DNA from 3 places in the Rhizobium sp. BK098 genome. Region 2 is predicted to be linked to each of the others. Evidence: predicted binding sites of a transcription regulator. Region 2 holds the regulator's gene; each other region holds the start of a gene.
The links. The regulator PhoB, encoded in region 2, activates phosphate uptake and scavenging genes when phosphate is short. The targets are predictions, from matches to a motif close to TGTCATNNANCTGTCAT.

Region 1: FHT73_RS10315 (acetoacetate decarboxylase) is a predicted target of PhoB. The motif match lies at 1,405-1,421, and genes of this name have one in related genera.
Region 3: FHT73_RS22600 (DUF2794 domain-containing protein) is a predicted target of PhoB. The motif match lies at 1,546-1,562, and genes of this name have one in related genera.

What each region holds. Positions count from the first base shown of each region.
Region 1 covers NZ_JACHYY010000003.1:207,761-211,035, forward strand. The annotation lists gene ppk2 (polyphosphate kinase 2) at 1-388, opposite strand, end outside; gene FHT73_RS10310 (3-hydroxybutyrate dehydrogenase) at 486-1,274, opposite strand; gene FHT73_RS10315 (acetoacetate decarboxylase) at 1,480-2,226, shown strand; gene FHT73_RS10320 (patatin-like phospholipase family protein) at 2,263-3,275, shown strand, end outside.
Region 2 covers NZ_JACHYY010000006.1:119,786-123,060, reverse strand. The annotation lists gene pstA (phosphate ABC transporter permease PstA) at 1-91, shown strand, start outside; gene pstB (phosphate ABC transporter ATP-binding protein PstB) at 107-922, shown strand; gene phoU (phosphate signaling complex protein PhoU) at 974-1,687, shown strand; gene phoB (phosphate regulon transcriptional regulator PhoB) at 1,719-2,402, shown strand; gene FHT73_RS16995 (GcrA family cell cycle regulator) at 2,492-3,028, opposite strand.
Region 3 covers NZ_JACHYY010000009.1:196,345-199,619, forward strand. The annotation lists gene FHT73_RS22590 (Bax inhibitor-1/YccA family protein) at 1-390, shown strand, start outside; gene FHT73_RS22595 (GNAT family N-acetyltransferase) at 510-1,067, shown strand; gene FHT73_RS22600 (DUF2794 domain-containing protein) at 1,123-1,524, opposite strand; gene FHT73_RS22605 (thioredoxin family protein) at 1,902-2,645, opposite strand; gene acnA (aconitate hydratase AcnA) at 2,904-3,275, opposite strand, start outside.

The DNA.
Region 1 (3,275 bases), on a different contig from region 2:
TGGCATAGCGCTGGAAATACCACTGGTGCCGCTCGCGCTCGGTCGGAGCCGGCAGTGCGACCACGCGGCAAACGCGCGGATTGAGGCGCTGCGTAACGCGCTTGATGGCGCCGCCCTTGCCGGCGGAATCGCGGCCTTCGAACAGCACAACGACCTTGAGCTTCTTGTACTGCACCCAATCCTGCAGGCGCACGAGCTCATGCTGAAGACGGAACAGTTCGCGGAAATAGACCCTGCGGTCGAGGGTTGCCTCGCCTTCGCTGACAAGGCCTTCGGCAACCAGCTCGTCGATACGGTCCTCTTCGAGCTGCATCTCCAGCTCTTCGTCGAAACTGTCGACGATCTCATCCTTGATACGGCTGAGCGGGTCCTGGTTTTCTTGTGTCATTGTGCGCTTCCTGCTCTGTTTTCATGTTGGTGCCGCGGCCTGCGGCCGCGGAAAGCCGGTATGGTCCTCGAACAAATACCGGCTATGGGTTTCGGTATTATTCGGCGGTCCAGCCGCCGTCGACGGAAAGCGTCGTGCCGGTAATCTGCTTGGCGGCATCGCCGCAGAGGAAGACGGCGATGGCTGCGACTTCATCCACAGTCACGAATTCCTTCGTCGGCTGGGCGGCGAGCAGCACATCATGCTTGACCTGCTCTTCCGTCATATTGCGCGCCTTCATCGTCTCGGGGATCTGCTTCTCGACGAGCGGCGTCCAGACATAGCCGGGCGCGATGGAGTTGACGGTCACGCCGTTCTGAGCGGCTTCCAGTGCGATCGTCTTGGTGAGACCGGTAATCCCGTGCTTGGCCGAAACATAGGCAGACTTGAAAGGTGAGGCGACCAGCGCATGCGCCGAGGAGGTGTTGATGATGCGGCCCCATTTGCGCGCCTTCATGCCGGGGATGGCAGCCTTGATGGCGTAGAAGGCAGCAAGTAGGTTGATGCGGATGATCGCTTCCCACTTGTCGTCAGGAAATTCCTCGATCGGGGCAACGAACTGGATGCCGGCATTGTTGACGAGAATATCGAGGCTGCCGAAGGCTTCCTCGGCTTCGCGCACCATGGATGTCACTTCCTCGCCATTCATCATGTTGGCGCCGGAGTAGCGGCACTTCACGCCGAAATCGGCCTCGATGGCAGCGCGTTCCTTTTCGATCGCATCGGCATCGCCAAGGCCGTTGATCGTGACATTCGCGCCTTCAGCGGCAAAGGCGCGCGCAATCGCAAGCCCGATACCGCTCGTCGAACCGGTGACCAGCGCATTCTTCGAAGTCAACGAACCCATAATGCAACTCCTGCAATCGTAATGACGTGGTTGGGTAAAGGGAAATGCTCAAGATGGGTGCACACTGCCAGCCGGATATGTCGCTTTGATAACAGTGCGGTGTCGCCTCTCGCCGCAACCCTTCGGCACCTGACACTTCACTGTCATGCAACCGTGCAAATTTGCCGCCGGCGCCCGGCTGTTTCCTCCAACGACGGAAAATACAATGAAGGTCGAAGACATTCTCAAGCATGCCTATGCGATGCCGCTGACCAATCCCTCCTATCCTCCAGGGCCCTATCGGTTCTTCGACCGCGAATACATCATCATCACCTACCGGACCTCGCGCGAGGCGCTTGAGGCCGTCGTGCCGGCCCCGCTCGAAATCGACGAGCCGCTGGTGAAATACGAATTCATCCGCATGCCCGATTCCACCGGCTTCGGCGATTATACCGAGACCGGACAGGTCATCCCGGTGACCTATCGCGGGCAAAAGGGCGGCTATGTCCACTCCATGTATCTGGATGACGATGCGCCGATCACCGGCGGCCGCGAGATCTGGGGCTTCCCGAAAAAACTAGCCAGTCCGAAGATCGTCAACGAGGGCGAGGTCATCGTCGGCACGCTGCATTATGGCAGTGTCCTTTGCGCCACGGGAACGATGGGTTACAAGCACAAGCCGATCGACCAGGGACCGCTTCTGTCCGCTCTCTCGGAACCCAACTTCCTGATCAAGATCGTGCCGCATGTCGATGCCACCCCGCGCATCTGCGAGCTTGTGCGCTACTACTTAACCGATATCACCATCAAGGAAGCCTGGACCTCGCCAGCCGCCCTCGATCTCAGGCCGCATGTCATGGCGGACGTTGCGCGGCTGCCTGTGCTGGAAGTGGTTTCCGCGGTTCATTTCACCGCCGATCTGACGCTCGGCCTCGGCGAAGTCGTTCACGACTATCTCGCAGAGCGCAGATAACCAAACCTCATTGCTATTCCATGCTGGAGACGGACCGTGCTTGAACGAAACACCAAGGCCGCAGCCCCGACTATCCCCGAAATTGCCGCTCAATATGATCGCGTCGCCCTGGTTTTCCAGGGGGGCGGCGCGCTCGGCGCCTATCAGGCCGGCGTCTACGAGGCGCTTGCCGAAGCGGGATGCGAGCCGACCTGGCTTTCCGGCGTCTCGATCGGCGCGGTCAATGCCGCGATCATCGCCGGCAACGAGCCTGGTCGGCGGCTGCAACGTCTGGAGCAATTCTGGCAGATCATCTCCGGCCGCAAGATCTGGGCCTATACGCCCGCAGGCGATTTCTTTCGCGATATCCGCAACCGCACCAGCTCGTGGATGACGATGACCATGGGCCAGCCCGGCTTCTTCAAGCCGCGCTTTCCCAATCCCTGGCTGGAGCTGCCGGGCGCAGAAGGTGCCACCAGCTTCTATGACTCGGCAGACCTCAAGAAGACGCTGGAAATGCTGATCGATTTCGACGTGCTGAACGATGGCAAGAAGCGCTTCAGCGTCGGCGCGGTGAATGTGCGCACCGGCAACTTCGTCTACTTCGACACCGACAACATCCGTATCGGCCCCGAGCACATCATGGCGAGCGGCGCCCTGCCGCCGGCGCTCCCGTCCATCCGCATCGAGGGTGAATATTACTGGGACGGCGGCATCGTCTCCAACACGCCGCTGCAATATCTGCTCGATCAGGAAGAAGACCGCAGTTCGCTCGTCTTCCAGGTCGATCTGTTCAGCGCCCGCGGCGTCCTGCCGCGCAGCATGCCGGATGTCCTTTCGCGCCATAAGGACATCATGTATTCGAGCCGCACGCGGCAGAACACCGATAATTTCAAGCGCATCCATGGACTGAAGATGAAGCTTCTGGGTGCGCTGAAGCGTGTCCCTAGGGATCAGCTAACCGCGGAAGAGGAAGAACTGATCGCCGATTATTCCGATGCCGGTGTCGTCAACATTGTGCACCTGATCTATCAGCACAAGAACTATGAAGGTCACGCCAAGGATTACGA
Region 2 (3,275 bases):
GTCCGGCGCCATCATCGTGCTTCTCTTCTTCCTCGTCGCGATGAACATCGGCGCCATCCTGCTGCGCCGCCGCTTCGAGCGGCGCTGGTAAGGGAGGGCGCACGAAATGAACATGATGACGGAAGCCGCCAGCGAAAAAGCATTGTCCAGGAAGATGATGACGATCCCCTACAAGATGATCGGCCAGGACGTTTCTGTGTTCTACGGCGACAAGCGGGCGCTCTTCGACGTCAATCTGAAGATCCGCGCCAATACCGTCACGGCTTTGATCGGCCCTTCCGGTTGCGGCAAGTCCACCTTCCTGCGCTGCCTCAACCGCATGAACGATACGATCGAGACCTGCCGGGTCACTGGCAAGATCACGCTCGACGATCAGGATGTCTACGACGACAGCATCGACGTGGTGGAGTTGCGCGCCCGCGTCGGCATGGTCTTCCAGAAGCCCAACCCATTCCCAAAGTCCATCTTTGAGAACGTCGCCTACGGCCCGCGCATCCATGGCCTGCATCGCTCAAAGGCCGATCTCGAGCATATCGTCGAGACCAGCCTGCAGAAGGCCGGTCTCTGGGGCGAGGTCAAGGATCGGCTCCATGATGCCGGCACGAGTCTATCGGGCGGTCAGCAGCAGCGTCTGTGCATCGCCCGCGCCGTCGCGGTCAGTCCGGAGGTCATCCTGATGGACGAGCCATGCTCGGCGCTCGATCCGATCGCGACCGCCAAGGTCGAGGATCTCATCCACGAGCTGCGGGAGAATTTCACCATCGTCATCGTGACGCATTCCATGCAGCAGGCAGCCCGCGTCTCGCAGCGTACCGCAATGTTCCATCTCGGCCATCTGGTCGAGGAGAACGACACCGATAAGATGTTCACCAATCCCGACGATTTCCGCACGCAGGATTACATCATGGGCCGTTTTGGTTGATGATGTCAGGCGCGCGGCTCATTTCACACAGTTCACCTTGAGGATAGAAAAATGGTCTCCACTCACATTCTCTCTGCCTATGACGAAGACCTGAAGTTCCTGACGCGCCGCATTGCTGAAATGGGCGGCCTGGCAGAGCAGATGGTTAGCGACAGCGTACGCGCGCTGGTCAATAGCGACGCTGCCCTGGCCCAGAAGGTCATCTCCGACGACGTCGTTCTCGACCATGCCGAGCGCGAAGTCGGCGACAAGGCGATCGTTACCATCGCCCGCCGTCAGCCGATGGCGGCGGACCTGCGTGAAATCATGGGCTCGATCCGCATTGCATCCGATCTGGAGCGCGTCGGCGATCTCGGCAAGAACACCGCAAAGCGCGTCATCGCCGTCCAGGGCACCGGTGTCCCGCGCCGTCTCGCCCGCGGCATCGAGCATCTCTCCGAACTGGCGCTGAGCCAGCTCAAGGAAGTTCTGGATGTCTACGCGACCCGCTCGCCGGACAAGGCCGTATCGATCCGCGAACGCGACGAGGAAATCGACGCCATGTACACCTCGCTCTTTCGCGAGATGCTGACCTACATGATGGAAGATCCGCGCAACATCACCACCTGCACGCATCTTCTCTTCTGCGCCAAGAACATCGAGCGCATCGGCGACCATGCCACCAACATCGCCGAGACGATCTATTACATGGCGACGGGCGCGCAGCCGGAAGGCGAGCGCCCGAAGGACGATACCGCCAATACCGTCGGCGCAGTGACCGAATAATCCGAAAGCGAAGAAAGGAGACCATAGGCGCATGGTTCCGAGAGTTGCTGTTGTAGAAGACGAGGAAGCGCTCAGCGTTCTGCTGCGCTACAATCTTGAGGCCGAAGGCTTCGAGGTCGACACGATCCTCAGAGGCGATGAGGCCGAGCTGCGTCTCCAGGAGCGCATCCCCGATCTCCTGATCCTCGACTGGATGCTGCCCGGCGTATCGGGCATCGAGCTCTGCCGCCGGCTGCGTATGCGGCCGGAGACTGAGCGCCTGCCGATCATCATGCTGACGGCCCGCGGCGAGGAAAGCGAGCGCGTGCGCGGGCTTTCGACCGGCGCGGACGATTATGTCGTCAAGCCGTTCTCGACGCCGGAGCTGATGGCTCGCGTCAAGGCGATGCTGCGGCGTGCCCGCCCGGAGGTTCTCTCCACGGTGCTGCGTTGCGGCGATATCGAGCTGGACCGCGAAACCCATCGCGTTCACCGCAAGAGCCGCGAAGTGCGGCTGGGGCCGACGGAATTCCGCCTGCTGGAGTTCCTGATGTCCTCGCCGGGCCGCGTCTTCTCGCGTTCGCAGCTGCTCGACGGCGTATGGGGTCACGATATCTACGTCGACGAACGCACGGTCGACGTCCATGTCGGCCGCCTGCGCAAGGCGCTCAACTTCTCCAATATGCAGGATGTCATTCGCACCGTTCGCGGCGCGGGCTACTCCATGGAGGCCTGAGCGGGGATACCCGATCAGGCATCAACATAGCGGCGGAAACAGAAAACGGGCCTCAAGGGCCCGTTTCTTTATCTCAGTCATCAAGCTTCTCAGCCACGCGGCTGGGCCGGCCTACGCCGTTCATGCACCGGCTGGTAGGCCAGGCGCTGATGGTAGGTGCAGTAAGGCGATGAATCTGGGCTCTCATTGCCGCAGAAATGGAAATCGTCCTTCAGCGGATCGCCGACCGGCCACTTGCAGGTGCGCTCCGTCAGTTCCGTCAGGCCGAGGCGGCGGGAGATCGGAACGACGACGTTCGATGCCGGGCGATACTGGATTTCGTTGACGGAATCGATCTCGATCTCTTCCTTCAGCATGGTTGCGCCCTGCTGGCGGGCAACCACCGTGCGGGTAGCAACGCGCGATCCGTAGGTCGCAGCGCGAGGTGCCGCTGCGCTGCGCTTCGGCGTGCGCGCTGCGGTTGTCGCGCCGCCCGCCTTCGCTCGGCCGGGGAGGTTCAGGCGATGCACCTTGCCGATGACGGCATTACGGCTCACGCCACCGAGCTGCGCAGCGATCTGGCTGGCGCTCAATCCTTCGGACCATAGCTTTTTCAGCTTCTCGACGCGTTCGTCTGTCCAATTCATGCCCTGTCTCCGCTGTCGCGTTTCCGATGGCAGAATCCCTCACCATTGCCTCGCATGGTATCGAGGCGCGAAACGCTCTAAAATTGTGGTGACTAGTTCCGCCGCATGCAGTCTAGCAATTGGTTTTTAACCTAGTGTGAGGCTGACTCCGTGACAAGAGTCGCGGGAATCTTGAGGAATCGATTTCGAGGTTTTCCCCAACTTGCTGTCCGGGCGTGGCATTTCTGCCATAGGCGCCGCCCGACGC
Region 3 (3,275 bases), on a different contig from region 2:
TTCATCATCTACACCGGCCAGAGCGTCGTGCAGACCTTCTTCGTGACCGCCGCCTCCTTCGGCGCGCTGTCGCTCTACGGCTACACGACCAAGCGTGACCTGTCGGCGATGGGTTCGTTCCTGATGATGGGCCTCTTCGGCCTGATCATCGCGACGCTCGTCAACATCTTCCTGGCTTCGTCCGCCCTGCAGTTCGCCATCTCCGTGATCGGCGTCCTTATCTTCGCAGGCCTCACCGCTTACGATACGCAGCGGATCAAGGAAATGTACTACACCGCCGACGATGCGACGGTGGCCGGCCGCAAGGCGATCATGGGCGCCCTGTCGCTCTACCTCGACTTCATCAACCTGTTCATGTTCCTGCTGCAATTCATGGGCAACCGCCGTTAATCGCAAGGCATGAATGAGATACGAAAAGGCGGCTTCGGCCGCCTTTTTTATTTGCTCGGGCGCACGCCCTGCGATTTGATAGCGCCCGTCACAAATCCGCAGATCAGGCAATAGAAGCAATGTCCGTCAGCCTCCGCAGTGCAACCTCAGACGACCTTCCCCTTATCACCGCCATCTACAGAGATTCCGTCCTCAACGGCACGGCAAGCTACGAAATCACGCCGCCGGGCCAGGAGGAAATGACGACCAGGTTCGAGGCGATACGTGACAAGGGTTATCCCTATCTAGTCGCGGAAGACGATGCCGGCGCGTTCCTCGGCTATGCCTACGCCTCATCCTTCCGCACGCGGCCGGCCTATCGTTGGATGGTGGAGGACTCGATCTATCTGGCGCCGGAGGCTCGAGGGCGCGGCATCGGCCGGTTGCTGCTCGATGCGCTCGTCGAAAGCTGCCAGACGCTTGGCTTCCGCCAGATGATCGCCGTCATCGGCGGCGCCCATCCCGCCTCCGTCGCCGTACACCGCGCCGCAGGCTTCACCGAAACCGGCCTGTTGAAAGGCACCGGCTACAAGCATGGCCGGTGGCTGGATACGATGCTGATGCAGAAGGCGCTCGGACACGGCGCGGAAACCGATCCGGATCCTTCGGTTTATCCGGGGACATTGTTTGGGGGATAGTATCTGACCCGCCAGTCTGCAGAGCCGCCTAGCCCGCTGCGGAACCGCGCAGAAACTACTTCTCCACCAGCTTCAGCTGCTTGTCGAAAACCTTCAGCACTTGATTCAGGTCATGACCACGTTTCAGGATCATGCCGCTGGTATTGACGACGGAAAAGGCGCCCTGCTTGGCCGAGAGCTTCGGATTCTTTTCGATGCGGAAGAGCGGCATCTCGCCGGAGCGCTTGAAGACGGAGAAAACCGCTTTGTCCTTTAAATGGTCGATGGCGTAGTCGCGCCACTCGCCCTCGCCGACCATGCGGCCATAGATCCAGAGAATCGCATCCAGCTCCCGGCGATGAAACGTCACCGGCAGCGGGTCCTTGCTCTGTTTGTATTCTCTGAGATCAACGACGACGGATGAATTGGTATCGACGGAACGGCTTTCACCGTGTCTCAAATCCGGCTGATCAGTCATCAATCCCCCAGGGGCTATCTCATGACAGGAGAATGACAGTTTGCCTCAGCCACATCAAATTGCAAGACGGGTGGCGGCTCACAATTTCTTTCCCAGCTGTGAAAGCACCTCGTCAGCGCCGCATTTCAGCCAAAACGACGCCCAATTTACAGGAAGTATAGGGAACCGTTTGGCGCCGCCGCGTCAAACGGCCCGGCCGGGGCGCATCGATTAAACCCCAGCCCCGAATGCGTCCTCGCCGGGCACCTCCCCTTTTCGGCGCTAGCCGAAATAGGGTCCCCTTCTTGGCGCCAGCCAAAATAGGGATCTTTCGGCCGTCAGCCCAAATATGGAGCCTTTTCGGCCCAAGCCGAATGAAGGGCTCCAGAAAAAACCGCTCAGCCGTCCGAGCCCACAGTCAAGACAGTCGCCCCCAGGATGGCGGCCGGATCGCCCGCAGGCGTCGATGCCTGCAGCAGAATCGCGAGGCCTCGCCGGCCGGCTTTATCGAGCACCGTAGAGGGCAGCACTAGGCTCATAGCCTTGCCATCCCACATGCCCACCGTCTCGACATCGGAGACGGCATGCATATAGGCAATCTGCTGGCCGGTATTTTCGCCGCCCTTCGGCGCCACCATCTGCTCCTTGTCGAAATAGACAGCAACCACATTGGCCTTGCCCTGCCCGGCTCCGATCTTGATCTCCAGCTCGTCGCCCTTCATGGCGGCACTGACCGGAACCATCAGGCCCTCGCCAAGGCGCTCAAACTCGTCGAGCTTGACGTTGATGCCACTGAGATCGGCACCGTTCATATGGTCCCTGCCATTGACGATCGCCTGTGGCGTATAAACCCCGCTGCGGCCCATCGTCCGGGCATAAGCATACTGGCGCGCCGTATTGTCCTTGGACGCCATGGTGTCGTTCCAGCCGAGGTAATTCCAATAGTCGACATGGTAAGCAAGCGCCACGACATTGCCCTGGCGGATCAACTTGCGAAAGGCCGCGTCGGCGGGGGGACAGGACGCGCAGCCCTGCGAAGTGAAGAGTTCGACGACGCCCTTGATCTTCGGAGCCTCCTGCGCATGCAGCGAACTTGCCAGCGCGATGCCTGCCAGAAGTGGAACCAAAAATCGAAGGCGCATTTCTATCTCTACCTCTGCATCCAATCTCGAGCGCCGTCTGCCTACACGGGCTCTGCAAAACTCGCGCTTCTTGGGGCGACCAGGCCACATCAAGCCCGAAAAATCTGAAACAAGAGATAATAGTTTAACGCGCTGACGCAAAGTCACGATGGGGTGAGGCCGGAGTGAGCGGAAGTCTCGCCGTACACATCACCGTGAAAAACAAGAGGCCGCCGGAAGAGTTTTCCCGCGGCCTCCAATAACAGTGTTGAATGCCTATCAGGCAGCGAGATCGCGCAGAACCGTCTGCAGGATGCCGCCATTGTTGACGTAGATGACCTCATCCAGCGTATCGATGCGGCAGATGATCGGAACATCCTTCACGGAGCCGTCGCCATAGGTGATCTTGGCGATCTTGCGCTCGCGCGGCTTGATGTTTTCCAGGCCTTCGATCGTGACCAGTTCATCGCCCTTCAGGCCGAGGCTTGCCCAGGTGGTGCCTTCCTCGAAGACGAAGGGGATGACGCCCATGCCGACGAGGTTCGAGCGGTGGATGCGCTCGAAGGACTGTGCGATCACGGCGCGCACGCCGAGCAGGTTCGTGCCCTTGGCAGCCCAGTCGCGCGACGAGCCGTTGCCGTATTCGACACC